3 regions of the Photorhabdus laumondii genome follow, and region 1 is predicted to be linked to each of the others. Evidence: predicted binding sites of a transcription regulator. Region 1 holds the regulator's gene; each other region holds the start of a gene.

Region 1 (5,362 bases):
TTTTGTTCAACTGTTTGAATGCAGCGATCAGCGTTTTTTTTCCACTGTATAAAATATCCTAATGCCATTGGAACAACGGTAGAAACCATAACAGTGGTTGTGGATATAAGTGGATTGTTGATAAATGCTGATACAATCAGACTGGCAATAAAACAGAGTCCTAATTGAAGCGTGTTTTGTAATGCAGTGGCTTTTCCACTGTCTTGTGGATAAGCGGATAAAGCGTTTGCTACTGCAATTGGGTATAACGCGCCATTCATTGCAGCCATAAAGCAAAAAGGTACCAGAATAGTGAATAGCGTTGGCTCGTCAAATTTTGCAATTAAATAGAGCACAATCATACTGATAGCATAGCCAATTAACAGATAAGGGAAAATAATATCACTTTTTATTTTGGCTAAAATACTGCGGCATCCATAACCTCCAACGATAAAGGCTAGCGTTTGAGGAATATAACTCAGACCAATGTCGTCCGGGGTATATCCCATCTCACCGAGAATTGAAGGTGAGCCTGTTAACCAGGCAAAAAAGCCGGCGCTGCATGATGCAAATATCAGAACATTGCCACTAAATAGCGGTGATTTTAATAGCGTAAGGAAAGAGACATTATTTGTTTGCACTTGAGTTTCACGGTTGTTGCGATTTTCTTGCAAGAACAGAGTAAAAAACAACAGTAATAATGTAATTGCCAGTAAGACTAGGAAAATTATGCGCCAGCCGCCATGTTGTAACAGCCAGGCTCCCATCAAAGGTGCCAAGGCAGGGGAGAGCGCAACCAGAGGCATAATCGTTGCAAAAACACGTTTGGTACGATTGGCTTCATAACGATCAATAACTAATGCTTGCCATGAGACGGCGGCTGAACAAACACCTACGGCTTGGATAAAACGCAAAACTAAAAGTTGGGTGGCGTCTGTTACCCACATCATACCCAGACAGCCAATAGAAAACAGGGATAGCCCGGTGATGATAATCGGCTTTCGGCCAAAGCGATCTGAAAGAGGTCCCCACAAAAGTTGAGCGAAGGCGAAACCTGCAAGAAAGATGCTTAGGCTGGCACTGATTGCTTCTGCCGATGTCGCTAATTCTTGTTGCATAGTGCCGAATGCTGGCAGATACATATCAATGGCCAGATAACCTAGCATACTCAAGCCTGCAAGGTAGAACATGAACTGACTTGAGTTTTTCATTTGATTACTCTCTTTGAATATCATGATTGAAATAATTTGCAGTGATATACCCGTTTCTTTCAAGTTGTCTCTTTGTTGGCTGCACTCGCTCACCCCGGTCACATAGTTTGCTATGCTCCCGGGGATTTGCTCCCTTGCCGTCGCGATGCACCTTGAAATCCATAGGGTATAGGTAGATAACAATATTGACACATATTCTATATGTCGTGATTTTTACTTGTGAAATGGTAATATTTGCATAGTGCTGTGAAAAAAATTGAAAGGTAAAATTATGTGGTCAGAATATTCACTTGAAGTTGTGGATGCGGTTGCCAGAACAGGCAGTTTTAGTGCGGCTGCATTGGAGCTTCATCGTGTCCCTTCTGCGATCAGTTATACCGTAAGACAACTGGAAGAGTGGCTTGCTGTTTCGTTGTTTGAGCGTCGTCATCGGGATGTAGAATTAACTGAGGCAGGCGCTATGTTTATCAAGGAGGCTCGCTCTGTTATCAAAAAAATGATTGATACTCGTCATCAGTGTCAACAAATTGCAAACGGCTGGAGAGGGCAATTTAGTATTGCTATTGATCTCGTTGTCAAACCAGAGCGTAGTCGCCAGCTTATTCTTGATTTCTACCACCATTTTCCTGATATAGAACTTTTTATTCATCAGGAAGTGTTTAATGGTGTGTGGGACGCGCTGGTGAATAGTCGAGTTGATGTTGCAATTGGTGCAACCCGGGTAGCTCCAGTCGGGGAAAGGTATAGTTTCCGAGATATGGGGTTTATGCCTTGGCTATGTGTGGTTAGCGCTGACCATGCGCTGACTCAGTTGCCGGGTCTGTTATCTGATGACCAAATGCGGCCTTATCCCAGTTTGTGCCTTGAAGATACATCCCGTAATTTACCGAAGCGTGACACCTGGAATCTGGATAATCAGCGCCGGTTGGTGGTTCCTGATTGGGAATCCGGTTTGTCTTGTCTAAACGAGGGATTATGTGTGGGAATGGTGCCTAAACATAGGGCAATGCCGCTTATTCGGCAGAATAAACTCGCCGTGCTGGAATTGGAACAGCCTTTACCAGACAGTCCATGTTGTTTGGCATGGGTTCAAAACAGCCATTCTCCAGCATTAAGTTGGCTGCTTGACTATCTTGGCGATAGTGAAACTCTTAATGCTGAATGGCTTCAAGATGAATAAAACGGATTAACGACGATAGTCGACAAATGGACCATCCACGACAGAACGTCGCTCAACCAAGCGTGGATGTACTTCAATAGTTTGTGCATCTTCACGTTTATTGATTATTCTGTCCAGTAACATGGAAAACGCCATCTGCCCCAGTCGTTCTTTTGGCTGATGAATGGTGGTCAATGCCGGAGAGAAATAACGAGCGTTGCGTATATTGTCATAACCGATGACAGAAATATCCTGTGGGACGCGCAGTCCTAATTCATCAGCAGCACAAATCGCCCCCATAGCCATAACATCTCCGCCGCAGAAAACCGCAGTCGGGCGCTGTTTTTGATTCAAGATTTGATGCATGGCTTTATAGCCCGATTCTGGTTCAAAATCCCCCTGAATAACCCACTCTTCTTTGATCGGAATGTTGGCTTCTTTTAACGCCTTTAAGAATCCTTGATGACGGCCACCGCCGGTATTTCGTGCCAGAGGGCCGGGGATCGCACCAATATCACGATGACCACGTTCGATAAGATAACGACCAGCCAGATAACCGCCGTGGAATGCATTATCAATAATCGTATCGGTGAAATCACTTCTGGCCTGTCCCCAATCCATGACGACCATTGGAATATTGCGATAATCTTCCAACATTCCCAATAGCTGTTCCGGGTATTCTGAACACATAATTAGCAGTCCATCCACACGTTTTTGGGCCAGCATGGCGAGATAGGCTTTCTGTTTATCAATGTTATTGTGTGAGTTACATAAAATCAGCGTATAGCCTTTGCTATAACAACTGTTTTCAACAGACTCAATGATTTCAGCAAAATAGGGGGCTTCACTGGACGTTGCCAGTAATCCGATCGATTTTGTGTGGTTAACTTTCAGACTGCGAGCAACGGCACTGGGTGAATAATTCAGTGCCTTAATAGCAGCCCAAACAGCAGCTTTAGTATCTTCAGCGACGAAGCGGGTTTTATTAATAACATGGGATACAGTAGTGGTTGAGACGCCAGCGTGCTTAGCCACATCTTTGATCGTTGCCATGAGGTGAAAGACTCCTGACCTTTTGGTCTAAATTTAAAACGCTTTGTTAATCGCTTGCTAACCCTTTACATCAAGGGGCTAGCAATAAGTTAGCGATAAATTCTGGATTTTGTCTGATCTGGCTCAAAAGTGAAAGCAATAATCAGTGTTATAAAATGGGTGGTAATCGCTATTTATGCTTTTCCTTATGTAAGGGCAATTAACCATCTCAATAGATTGGTTTTTGTCACTATAAACTTTTTATTCTGAGGAGGCTCTATGAATACCGATTTGAAGCTTGGTTTATTTACTGCTGTCAGCACGTTGGTGATGATTGCCATTTTTGCCGCTCTTTGCTTGATCTTTGCCTGATGTTTTGAACGGGCTAGATGATTTAAAAATTGGGCAGATAGTTTCTTTATCTGCTCTTTGTCTTTCTGCCACCGCTTTTAACAACCTCTACGATAAATAACCGTGAAAATGATGTCATCTGTGTCAGGATACGAAGAGATCAGGATACATATTAGTGAGAGAAAATGGTATTCTCCGCAATATCGTGACGATGTTGGTTATCAACGGGCTGTTGGTTTAAAGGAAATAAAAATGACGACTACTATTGAGAAGATTGAGCGCCAAATTAAAGAAAACCCGATTTTATTGTATATGAAAGGTTCTCCTAAATTGCCAAATTGTGGCTTTTCTGCGCAGGCGGTTCAGGCTTTATCTGCGTGTGGTGAACGTTTTGCTTACGTAGATATTTTGCAAAATCCAGATATTCGTGCAGAGTTGCCAAAATATGCTAATTGGCCAACTTTTCCTCAGCTTTGGGTGGAAGGTGAGTTGATAGGTGGATGCGATATTATCATTGAAATGTATCAGCGTGGTGAGCTACAAACATTAATCAAAGAAACTGCTGATAAATGTCGTTCTCAGGGCGAAAACGCGACAGAGTAATTTTTTAATTACTTACAGATTATACCCAATGGATTTCAAGATGCATCGCGACGGCAAGAGAGTGAATCCCCGGGAGCATAGCAAACTATGTGACCGGGGTGAGCGAGCGCAGCCAACAAAGAGGCAACTTGAAGGATAACGGGTATATTATGCTATCCCCCCATATGTTGATATATGGGGGGATTATTGTTTAGATTTGATTATATTAATCTAGCCGTTCAGCTATTTATCCAGTTTTTTCTGCTGTTGTTGTTAATGGCCAGCCACCAAGTTGTTTCCAACGGTTGACCATTTCACAGAATAATTCAGCGGTACGATCAGTATCATATAACGCGCTGTGAGCCTGATTATTATCGAATGGGATACCGGCTGTGATGCAGGCTTTTGCTAAGATTGTTTGTCCTAATACCAGACCACCTAAAGCAGCGGTGTCAAAAGTTGCAAACGGATGAAACGGATTTCGTTTTAGTCCGGTGCGTTCTGTGGCAGCCATAACAAAGCTGTGATCGAAGTTAGCATTGTGAGCAACGATAATTGCCCGATTACAATGATTATTTTTTATCCCTTTACGAACCATTTTAAAAATAGCGTGCAGAGCTTCATATTCGCTCACCGCTCCACGTAGCGGATTTAATGGATCAATGCCGGTGAATTCCAGGGCTGCTGGTTCAAGGTTGGCTCCTTCAAATGGCTCAATATGGAAGTGAAGTGATTCGCCAGGCGTAAGCCAACCTTCACCATCCATTTCCAGTGTAACGGCGGCAATTTCAAGTAATGCATCTGTTTTGGCATTAAAACCGCCAGTTTCAACATCAATAACAACAGGGTAATAACCTCTAAAACGTCCACTAAGGACGTTTGGCGCTTTTTTGTCAGACATCAGATTGAGTTACCCAGAGCGTTGCTGGCATTTTTGTTTTCAATAAGTTCAATTTTGTAGCCATCTGGATCTTCAACGAAAGCAATAATGGTTGTTCCGCCTTTTACAGGACCCGCTTCACGGGTAATGCTACCACCTGCTTTGTGA
Region 2 (5,362 bases), 890 kb from region 1:
GATAGCGTTTTGTATCAGTCTTTGCCCCTGTGGGCCATCCATCATGGCCGCTGCAATTTCATTAGTGGCGATAAGCGAATATAGCGGTGAAGTTGTGGAGTGCATCATATAAGACTCGTTGAAACGGGAATGTTCAATGGGTTTTTTGCCATTGCGGATATGGATATAGGATGATTGTGATAGCGCTGCTAACATCTTATGCGTGGATTGAGTGGCAAATATTGTCGGGCCATTATTGTCAAAATCATTTGGGTCATCACGCATTGAGTAACGATGTTTATACATAGGATTAAAACGCGCATAAGCAAACCAGGCTTCATCAAAATGAATTTGATCAACACTTTTTGCTAGTAAATCTTGTGCTTGTTCTGCGTGATAACATATTCCATCATAAGTACAGTTGGTGATGACCGCATAAACAGGCTTATTGTCTATTGCGATCGCTTTTAATGGGTGTTGATCAATGAGTTGTTGGATATATTCTGGTTGAAATTGATCTCTGGGAATGGGGCCAATAATACCATAGCGGTTGCGTTGAGGAATAAGATATACGGGCAAAGCCCCAGTCATTATTAAACCTTGTCCAATCGATTTATGGCAATTGCGATCGCATATAATAATCTCTTTCTCACCAATAACGGCACCCATGATAATACGGTTAGAACCCGAAGTGCCGTTAAGCACGCAATAGCTTTGATGGGCACCAAAAATCGTTGCGGCATATTCTTCTGATTCTTTAATCGCACCTGTATGATCTAGCAGTGAGCCAAGTATTTTTCTTTCTATTCCAATATCACTTCGAAATAAATTTTCCCCAAAGAAATTAATTAATTCTCTTCCTGCCGCTGTCTTAGTCAGTGCAACACCGCCTTGATGTCCAGGAGCAGTCCAGGAATATTCTGGTGATTCTTGAGTGTATTGCAGTAATGCACGAGTGAAAGGCGGTAATAATTGCGCATAATATTTCTTAATTAGCGAACTGGCGCGAGAGGCGATAAATCCAGCCGTGTCTTCAAGCATCCAGACAAATTCATCTGCCAATCCCATGACTTCAAGTGTCAGTGTGTCGATGCTGGAATATTCCGCGGTCAACAATACCGGAATGGTTGTATTGTGTTTGCGTATCTCTTTCAGTAATTCTAACACTTGTTTATGAGATTCATAGTTATTATCTCCTGAAGTCCAATCAACAAAAATACAGCATAGTGAGGAATCAGAAGAAACGGTAGCTATGCCATCTTGGAATGTAGCCGCCAGGATAACAGCGAAATTGTTCTTTTTTAATGCTTCTATTAACTCGGTAAAGGCTCGACCATTCGCCGTCGTCGGTCTAAATACATGGCTGCTGACGACCATAATTTTGTTTTGTTCGTTAATGTCTAAATTAATCATGATTTATCCTTTGAGAGAGATAGTGTCCCGATGAATTTAGTATGGTTAGCTGAATTAGTTGTCAAACATAATATAACTGAGGATATATAATGGCTGTAATTGACTCCTTAGAGCCTTATATTTGTTTACTTTATTTTGGTTGGTTTTCTTGGGGAATTAATTTTTTCCGATTTTCTTTGGCCTGTAAATATCCGACTAAACTAAGCTGATAACGGCGAATATTTTCAATATAGCGATAAGCTTCATGTCCACGGGCATAGCCATAGGTGGTATTTGTATAATATTTTTTCTGGCTTAATAGTGGAATCCGTTTTTTGACATCAAGCCAGCTATCGGGATTTCCTTTCTGTGATGCCGTCAGTTTGCGGGCATCTAACATATGTCCATAACCCATATTGTAAGCTGCCAGTGCAAACCAGATGCGCTCATCTTTAGGGATATTTTCAGGTAGTCGTTTCATTAGATTTTGCAGATAGATCGCCCCTCCTTTAATACTCTCCTCCGGATCAAGGCGATCAACGACGCCTAACCCTTTAGCCGTCTGGTTGGTTAACATCATCAGGCCACGCACACCCGTGGGTGAGATTGCCTGTGGGTCCCAATGAGATTCTTGCCAGGCAATGGCAGCGAGCAGTTTCCAACTGATATCACCGGAATATTTTTCAAATAGTGGCTGATAGGTAGGCAGAATATTATCGATGGCACTGAGAAAAGAGAGTGTATCGAAATAATCAAATGAGTGGACGTGACCAAAGTATTTCTCCTCCAACCGTGGCATGACATTTTTTTCCGTTAGCTGGCTGAAAAAATCCAGCATGGCAGCATAAAGGCTGTAGTCGTCAATGCGTTTTAAATACCATGTCAGCGGGTTATCTTCACTCACATCAAAAGCGACGGCCAGATTAGGGTGAGTACGTTGTTGCAACGCGACATTAATCGAGTCACCTAACGTATAATCCAGTTTACCTTCTGATACCTGTTCCAGTAGTTCGCGAGTGTTATATTGCGGTGTCTCCTCCCATTCGAGTTCAGGAAAATTCTCTTTTTCTATCTTTTTCAATGTGCTGGCATGAGCAGAACCAGAAGCGACCAGCAGTTTACCTTTTAAGTCTTTAAAAGAGCGAGGGCGTGGAGTCCCTTTGCGATAAATCAGTTGTTGGGATACAGAATAGTAAGCTGGACCTGTGCGGGTTTGATCCAGCCTTTCTTGATGATAAGTCAGGCCAGCGGCCAGAAAATCAGCCTCACCCTTTTCCAGATCATCAAATAACTGATTGATATTTTTTCTAAATTTGATTTCTAATTTGACGCCAAGGTAATTAGCAAAGCGTTGTACCAGCTCGTAATCAAATCCATTGGCTTCTTTCTTACCGGTAAGATGGATCAGAGGTGAGCTAATGGTGCTGATCCGTAGCTCTCCTCTGGTAATGATCCTGTTAATCTGCTCCTGCTGTTTATTCGGCCAACTGATGTTCAGACTAATGATGGCGGCAGAAAAAAGAGCGATAACAATGATAACGAAATAATTTATTTTTATATTATTCAAATGGTTATCTCTGTATAACGCAGTGTGGTGCCAGGTGGAAACGCGCTATATTGTTATGGTTAAATTTCCAGTGATTGAGCATTTTGCGGAACAAAAACGGGCTGTGCAACCTAATTGATACTATTTGCATGATTTGACGACAGGATAATTGGCGGTAATAATCGTCACGCAAACGGTTTCGTCATGGGTGACAATCCTCTATAATGGCTTCATTTCCCCTTAGGCATCTATTAAGCTTTGCTTCTAAGATGAGAGAATTGATTACTATGAAAATTCTACGTGGTTCACCTGCTTTATCTGCATTTCGTATCACTAAACTCCTTTCTGTGTGCCAAGAACAGCAACTTCCGGTCAATGATATTTATGCGGAATATGTTCATTTTGCAGAGATTAATGCATCTTTGAGTGATGTTGATTCAGCAAAGTTACAACAATTACTAAAATATGGACCTTCGCTGGCTGAACATGAACCCCAAGGTACATTGCTGTTAGTGACGCCTCGTCCGGGAACGATTTCCCCTTGGTCTTCCAAAGCAACCGATATTGCTCACAATTGTGGCCTGTCCCAGGTTGTGCGTCTGGAGCGTGGCGTGGCTTATTACATCCAAAGTGGTGAAATGAGTGATACACAGTGGCAAATATTGTCATCATTGCTGCATGATCGGATGATGGAAACGGTCTTTACTCAATTGGAACAGGCGGAAAAATTGTTTTCTCGTCAGCAACCGGTTCCGTTAAAGCGCATTGATATTCTGCAAGCAGGACGCAGTGCGTTAGAAACGGCCAATATTGAACTTGGATTGGCGTTAGCCTCAGATGAAATTGATTATCTGATGGATGCTTTCCAGAAATTAGGGCGCAATCCAACAGATGTTGAACTTTATATGTTTGCTCAGGCTAACTCAGAACATTGTCGTCATAAAATCTTTAATGCTGATTGGATTATTGATAGTCAGGCGCAGCCAAAATCGCTGTTCAAAATGATTAAAAACACCTATGAGCAGACACCTGATTATGTCCTGTCAGCCTATAAAGATAATGCCGCTGTGATGGAGGGATCTGCTGTTGGTCGTTTCTTTGCTAGCGCGGAAAACGGTTCATATGATTACCATCAGGAGCAGGCTCATATTCTGATGAAAGTGGAAACGCATAATCACCCGACGGCGATTTCTCCTTGGCCGGGCGCATCGACAGGTTCGGGGGGGGAAATTCGCGATGAAGGGGCGACCGGTCGTGGTGCTAAGCCAAAAGCGGGTCTGGTGGGATTTTCGGTATCCAATTTGCGGATACCGGGTTTTGAACAGCCGTGGGAAGAGGATTTTGGTAAACCAGAGCGTATCGTTAGTGCTCTGGATATCATGATGGAAGGCCCTTTAGGGGGCGCGGCATTTAATAATGAATTTGGTCGTCCGGCGTTGTTGGGCTATTTCCGTACCTATGAAGAAAAAGTAAACAGTCATAACGGTAGCGAATTACGTGGTTATCACAAGCCGATCATGCTGGCTGGTGGGATCGGTAATATCCGTGATGAACATGTCAAAAAGGGTGAAATTTCTGTTGGCGCAAAATTGATTGTGCTTGGTGGTCCGTCCATGAACATTGGATTGGGCGGAGGGGCCGCATCTTCTATGGCATCGGGGCAATCCGATGCTGATCTGGATTTTGCTTCGGTTCAACGCGATAACCCGGAAATGGAGCGCCGTTGTCAGGAGGTGATCGATCGCTGTTGGCAGTTAGGCGAAAACAATCCGATTCTGTTTATTCATGATGTGGGTGCTGGTGGGCTTTCCAATGCGATGCCTGAGCTGGTCAGTGATGGTGGTCGCGGTGGACGATTTGAGTTACGTAAAATTCTTAACGATGAGCCGGGAATGAGCCCGCTGGAAGTCTGGTGTAACGAATCACAAGAGCGTTATGTACTGGCGGTTGCGCCGGAACAACTCCCGCTATTTGAAGAGATTTGTCGGCGTGAGCGTGCGCCTTATGCCATTATCGGCGAGGCAACGGAAGAACGTCATTTGCTGCTTAATGATGAACACTTTGATAACCAGCCAATCGATATGCCTTTGGATGTACTGTTAGGTAAAACGCCAAAAATGTTGCGTGATGTCACTACATTAAAAGCGAGCGGTGAGAGCCTTGAACGCCGGGATATCGATCTGGCGGAAGCTGTTAAGCGCATCATGCATTTGCCGGCGGTGGCGGAAAAAACCTTCCTGATCACGATAGGCGATCGCTCTGTCACTGGCATGGTTTCTCGTGATCAAATGGTGGGTCCGTGGCAGATCCCAGTTGCGGACTGCGCTGTTACCACCGCCAGCCTTGATAGCTACTATGGCGAAGCGATGTCTATGGGGGAACGTGCGCCGGTTGCTTTGCTGGATTTTGCGGCTTCCGCCCGAATGGCGGTCGGTGAAGCGCTGA
Region 3 (5,362 bases), 2.8 Mb from region 1:
TATGGTCAGTAGCATCTGAAAAGCTCTCGTAAAGATGTGCAATAGGGCCATATAAAGTGTTATCTTTCATGTTGTTATCCTTAGCTAAAGGCCAAAATACTTTATACCCGTCATCTTTCAAGTTGCCTCTTTGTTGGTTGCACTCGGTCACATCGTTACCTATGCTCCCGGGGATTCACGCCCTTGCCGTCGCGATGCATCTTGAAATCCATAGGGTATATTTATCGAAGAAATATATTATTTAGTACGAATTAATAATTACTGAAAGTTTTTCTCTTGTTATAAATAAGATTCCAAAATAGCGCCACATCTTACATCACTCATAATTTCACCTATAACAATAGGTTAGTAAATTCGCGCGTGGCAGAATCATGAAGCGTTATTTATATTAATATGTTAGTGATGAATTAGATATAATTTTTTAATATTGGTTAATTTTCGGATAAATATGAGGAAGTAAAATAAATATAAAACACCTATTTTTTGTAGAAACTATTATTCTTATAATAATTATGTTGTTTAAACAATAGAGAGATGCCAATGAGCCGTCGTTATTTGAGGAACTATTTCCATCCTTTAATGTTTAACGGTATACCCGCTATCTTTCAAGTTGCCTCTTTGTTGGCTGCGCTCACCCCGGTCACATAGATAGAGGCGATAGAAGTATTATTATCAGAATGACTACTCCTGTCCGGTTGTCAATATTATTTCATCTATTCGCCGTTCGAATTTGCTCTGCATCCGGGTGACAATCCACCTAACAATGTTTTCACTTCGGGGAAAGTAAAAGGATTGCCTTCAAGAACGCTAGCATCCCAAACAAACTCCGGTAGCATCCGGTGAAAACGGAAGCATACCCGCTCAATAGAATGAATCGGAACAATAAGAGGAACCGAAGATCGGTCCCAACGAAACCCCAGAGCGTTAAAAAGCTTCATCGTTGTTCATCCTTCTTACTATATTTGAATGCGTTAAATTATAAGTAAAACACAGTAAAAGACCATCTCGCCTGATATTCCAATGGAATACAGGCGAGGCTAACGGGATCTATCTGGACCCCCATACATACAGGTAAGAGGTGAAACTATGACGGTGCTTGCTTAAAATAAATAATGATTAAAGAATACAAAGACAATACTGCACCAACTGCATAGCAGGTGCAGTATCTCTCTAATTTATCCCTACACCGCCGGGAAAACGGGTAACAGCAAATAGAGTTTAATCACAATCGCGTTAACGATATCGATAAAGAATGCCCCAACCATCGGCACCACCAGAAACGCCACATGGGATGGCCCGAAGCGATCAGTAATCGCCTGCATGTTCGCAATGGCGGTAGGTGTCGCCCCTAAACCAAAACCACAGTGACCTGCCGCCAAAACCGCAGCATCATAGTTTTTACCCATCACTCGATAGGTGACAAAAATTGCATACAGCGCCATCACGATGGCCTGGATGGTGAGAATAACCAGCATGGGTAATGCCAGCGATGCCATCTGCCACAATTTCAGGCTCATTAACGCCATTGCCAGGAACAGGGAAAGACTTACGTTGCCCAGTACAGAAACTGCTCGGTCAAAGACTCGGTAAAAACCTAACACCGATAGACTGTTACTGAGAATAACCCCGATAAATAACACACAGACGAACGTCGGTAATTCAAACCATGTACCTTGCAGAAGTTCAGATACAAAATTACCTGCCATCAGACAGATAGCGATCAAGGCGATCGTTTCCAGCATCACCAGTGCTGTGATCATCCGCCCGGTATACGGTTTTTCAAATGCTGTCGGCACTTCGGTATCATCGCCCCTCAAGCCCGGAGTTTTTGTATTTCTCACCAGGAAACGAGCGACCGGACCACCAATCAAACCACCCAGTACTAAACCGAAAGTCGCACAAGCCATTGCCACTTCGGTTGCATTTTCAAAACCATAACGCTCACTAAACAGTTTACCCCAAGCGGCACCGGTACCATGACCGCCAGATAGCGTAACAGAACCCGCCAGTAAGCCCATTAATGGATCCAGCCCCAACAGTTCAGCCAAAGCGATACCCACCGTGTTCTGAACCAGTAGCAAACCCACAACGACGAAGACAAACGTGAACAGGACCTTACCACCCGCTTTCAGGCTGGAAAGATTGGCATTCAAGCCGATAGTGGCGAAGAAAGTTAACATCAAAGGGTCTTTAAGAGATAAATCAAAGTTGATTTCCCAGCCTGTTGTTTGTTTAACCGCTAAAAGAATTAGAGCAACTAACAGGCCACCCGCGACAGGTTCAGGAATGGTGTATTTTTCAAGAAATGGGACGGATTGTACAAGTTTACGCCCAAGTAATAGTACTAATGCAGACGCAACGAGCGTGCCATAAACATCAAGATGATACATCTATGTACCCCAGCTATATTGTTAAAATTATGTAAGTTATTACGACGTTATACTCATCCTTTAGAGAACGCCAAAAGCAGGCAACGCTGGATTAGAAAAAAAATCTGCAACAAACACAAGTTAAAACATATAAAAATGTGACCAGAGCGAATCATGGCAACAAACAGAATTTTTACGCAAACGATTGCTTTTACGCAGTTGATCATTAAAATGCGTTCTTTGTCAGTCCGGAATTTCACACCATGCTCACCTCATCCCCTAAACAAGCTGAAACAATACCCCCGAAAAAATCAGCTAGTGAATTGATTTATCGCTTAGAAGATCGACCACCATTGCCACAAACATTGTTTGCTGCCTGTCAGCATTTACTGGCAATGTTTGTCGCGGTCATCACGCCAGCAATCTTGATCTGCCAAGCGCTAGGGCTGCCCACTCACGATACACAGCGGATTATCAGTATGTCTCTGTTTGCTTCAGGGCTAGCATCATTGATTCAGATCCGCACTTGGGGGCCAATCGGTTCTGGTTTGCTTTCTATCCAAGGGACCAGTTTTAACTTTGTTTCCCCCTTGATTATGGGCGGGCTGGCATTAAAAAACGGCGGTGCCGACATTTCTACTATGATGGCCGCATTATTCGGTACTTTGATGGTGGCATCCGTTACAGAAATTCTGTTATCCCGCGTATTGCATCTGGCCCGAAGAATTATCACCCCATTAGTTTCCGGTGTTGTGGTGATGATTATCGGTTTGTCTCTGATTCAGGTTGGATTGACCTCTATCGGTGGTGGATTCTCTGCTATCGAAAATCACACTTTTGGTTCTCCAGAGCATCTGTTTCTGGCCGGTGTTGTATTGGTGGTGATTGTTTTGCTGAACCGCCAGCGTAATCCTTATCTGCGTGTGGCTTCTCTGGTGATTGCAATGACGGTAGGTTATGTTGCCGCCTGGCTAATGGGTATGCTGCCACCAGCAACGGTACAGGAAAATGGTTCACTCATGACAATTCCCGCTCCACTCTATTATGGTCTTTCCTTTGACTGGAATCTGCTTATCCCGTTGATGCTGATTTTCATGGTAACTTCGCTGGAAACCATCGGCGATATTACTGCAACATCTGATGTTTCCGAGCAACCGGTCAGCGGTCCTCTATATATGAAGCGTATTAAAGGCGGTGTTTTAGCTAACGGCCTAAATTCTATGCTTTCTGCCGTATTTAATACTTTTCCAAATTCTTGTTTTGGGCAGAATAACGGGGTTATCCAATTAACCGGCGTTGCCAGCCGTCATGTAGGTTACGCCGTGGCGCTGATGTTGATGCTATTAGGACTATTTCCTGCGGTCGCAGGATTTGTACAACAGATCCCTGAACCGGTATTGGGAGGTGCCACTATCGTGATGTTCGGTACGATTGCCGCATCAGGTATCCGTATCGTTTCCAGAGAGGCACTTAACCGCCGGGCAATTATGATTATCGCGCTCTCTTTAGCGGTTGGTATGGGTGTTGCGCAACAACCACTAATTTTACAGTTCGCTCCTGACTGGCTGAAAACGTTACTCTCTTCCGGTATTGCTGCTGGCGGTCTGACAGCCATCACTCTTAATTTGGTATTTCCTCAGGAGAAGTAGTTTTTCTACAAATTTGATCTCGGGTTACCCATAATCGACTCATCACGCACGTATACCCGTTATCTTTCAAGTTGCCTCTTTGTTGGCTGCACTCACCCCGGTCACATCGTTACCTATGCTCCCGGGGATTCGCTCCTTTGCCGTCGCGATGCATCTTGAAATCCATTGGGTATATATTTCATCATCGTGCGTGATGATGATTTATCTCCTAGCGGTTGGAAGGCCAAATAAAATCGTTACCAACCCAACCATCAAGATCGTATTCACTCATACACTGCTCAGCAAACCCTTTCAATTGATCCACTAAGCCCGTGGCTTGGGAAGCCAATAACACATCGACTCTGATAGCTTCGTGGTTGCCGGAATAATTGCGCTCGTATAATTCATGCCTGCCAGCGAATTCCGTACCGATCGAGTCCCAAATCAGTTTCATGAGCTTGACTCGCTCAACTGCACTGTAACCATTGGAGCCACGCATGTATTTATCAAGATAAGGAGACAGTTCCGGGTTGGAAAAATCGCGGGCATGAGAGTTAATATAAATCAAGGCACTGCCCAAATCCTGTTCAATAATCTCTTTTACCCGCGGGTAACCCAGCGTCATAAACCAACGATAAGCTATCCCATACTCGTACCGAGGCAATAGGGCATCTCCACTCCAAGGCTCCGGGGATTTAATCATCGCATCACTGAGTGCCCAAAACATATTACGCCATGACAATACTTCACCAACCCGTGCTTGTACGCCACGAAAATCCTTCGTACCCGTAGCTTCAACCCCCTTAATAAGCAACCCAGAAAGAAAATCAAGTTTAACCGCCAATCGAGTCACACCATGCAACATAGCCCGATGAAAATAACCCGATTCAGCAAAAAATAACGAAACTTTATCTACATCTCCATAGATAAATATGTTTTCCCAAGGAACCTTCACTTTATCCAGAATCATTATCGTATCGTTCTCATCAAATCGGGACGAGAGCGGATAATCAAAAGGACTGCCCATTTTATCAGCCGCCATTGCGTAAGAGGGACGACAAATTAATTTCACTCCCGGGGTATTCATCGGCAAGGTAAAGACCAACGCAAATTCCCGTTTCTTTATTGGTAAACCGTAATGACCAATAAAGTTGTAGTGACTAATCGCCGATCCTGTGGCAACAACTTTAGCGCCGCTGACAATTAATCCATCATCACATTCTTTTTCAACATGAATACAAATATCCCCAATTTCATCAGGTGATAAATGACGATCTATTGGCGGATTAATAATCGAGTGATTCCAGTAAAACACGCTTTCCTGCGAACGGATATACCAGCTTTTTGCATTATCAGCAAAATCAC

The links. The regulator PurR, encoded in region 1, represses purine synthesis genes. The targets are predictions, from matches to a motif close to CANGCAAACGTTTGCNTG.
Region 2: purL (phosphoribosylformylglycinamidine synthase) is a predicted target of PurR. The motif match lies at 3,104-3,121, and genes of this name have one in related genera.
Region 3: gltS (sodium/glutamate symporter) is a predicted target of PurR. The motif match lies at 2,564-2,581, and genes of this name have one in related genera.

The regions. Positions count from the first base shown of each region.
Region 1 covers NZ_CP024901.1:3,044,706-3,050,067, reverse strand. The annotation lists gene punC (purine nucleoside transporter PunC) at 1-1,190, opposite strand, end outside; gene punR (DNA-binding transcriptional activator PunR) at 1,462-2,370, shown strand; gene purR (HTH-type transcriptional repressor PurR) at 2,377-3,402, opposite strand; gene PluTT01m_RS13385 (Grx4 family monothiol glutaredoxin) at 3,985-4,335, shown strand; gene rnt (ribonuclease T) at 4,562-5,215, opposite strand; gene gloA (lactoylglutathione lyase) at 5,215-5,362, opposite strand, start outside.
Region 2 covers NZ_CP024901.1:3,933,704-3,939,065, reverse strand. The annotation lists gene PluTT01m_RS17120 (Orn/Lys/Arg family decarboxylase) at 1-1,392, opposite strand, end outside; gene mltF (membrane-bound lytic murein transglycosylase MltF) at 1,523-2,938, opposite strand; gene purL (phosphoribosylformylglycinamidine synthase) at 3,205-5,362, shown strand, end outside.
Region 3 covers NZ_CP024901.1:262,459-267,820, reverse strand. The annotation lists gene PluTT01m_RS01285 (class I SAM-dependent DNA methyltransferase) at 1-70, opposite strand, end outside; gene PluTT01m_RS01280 (hypothetical protein) at 714-938, opposite strand; gene gltS (sodium/glutamate symporter) at 1,182-2,390, opposite strand; gene PluTT01m_RS01270 (uracil-xanthine permease family protein) at 2,633-4,018, shown strand; gene PluTT01m_RS01265 (4-hydroxyphenylacetate 3-hydroxylase family protein) at 4,227-5,362, opposite strand, start outside.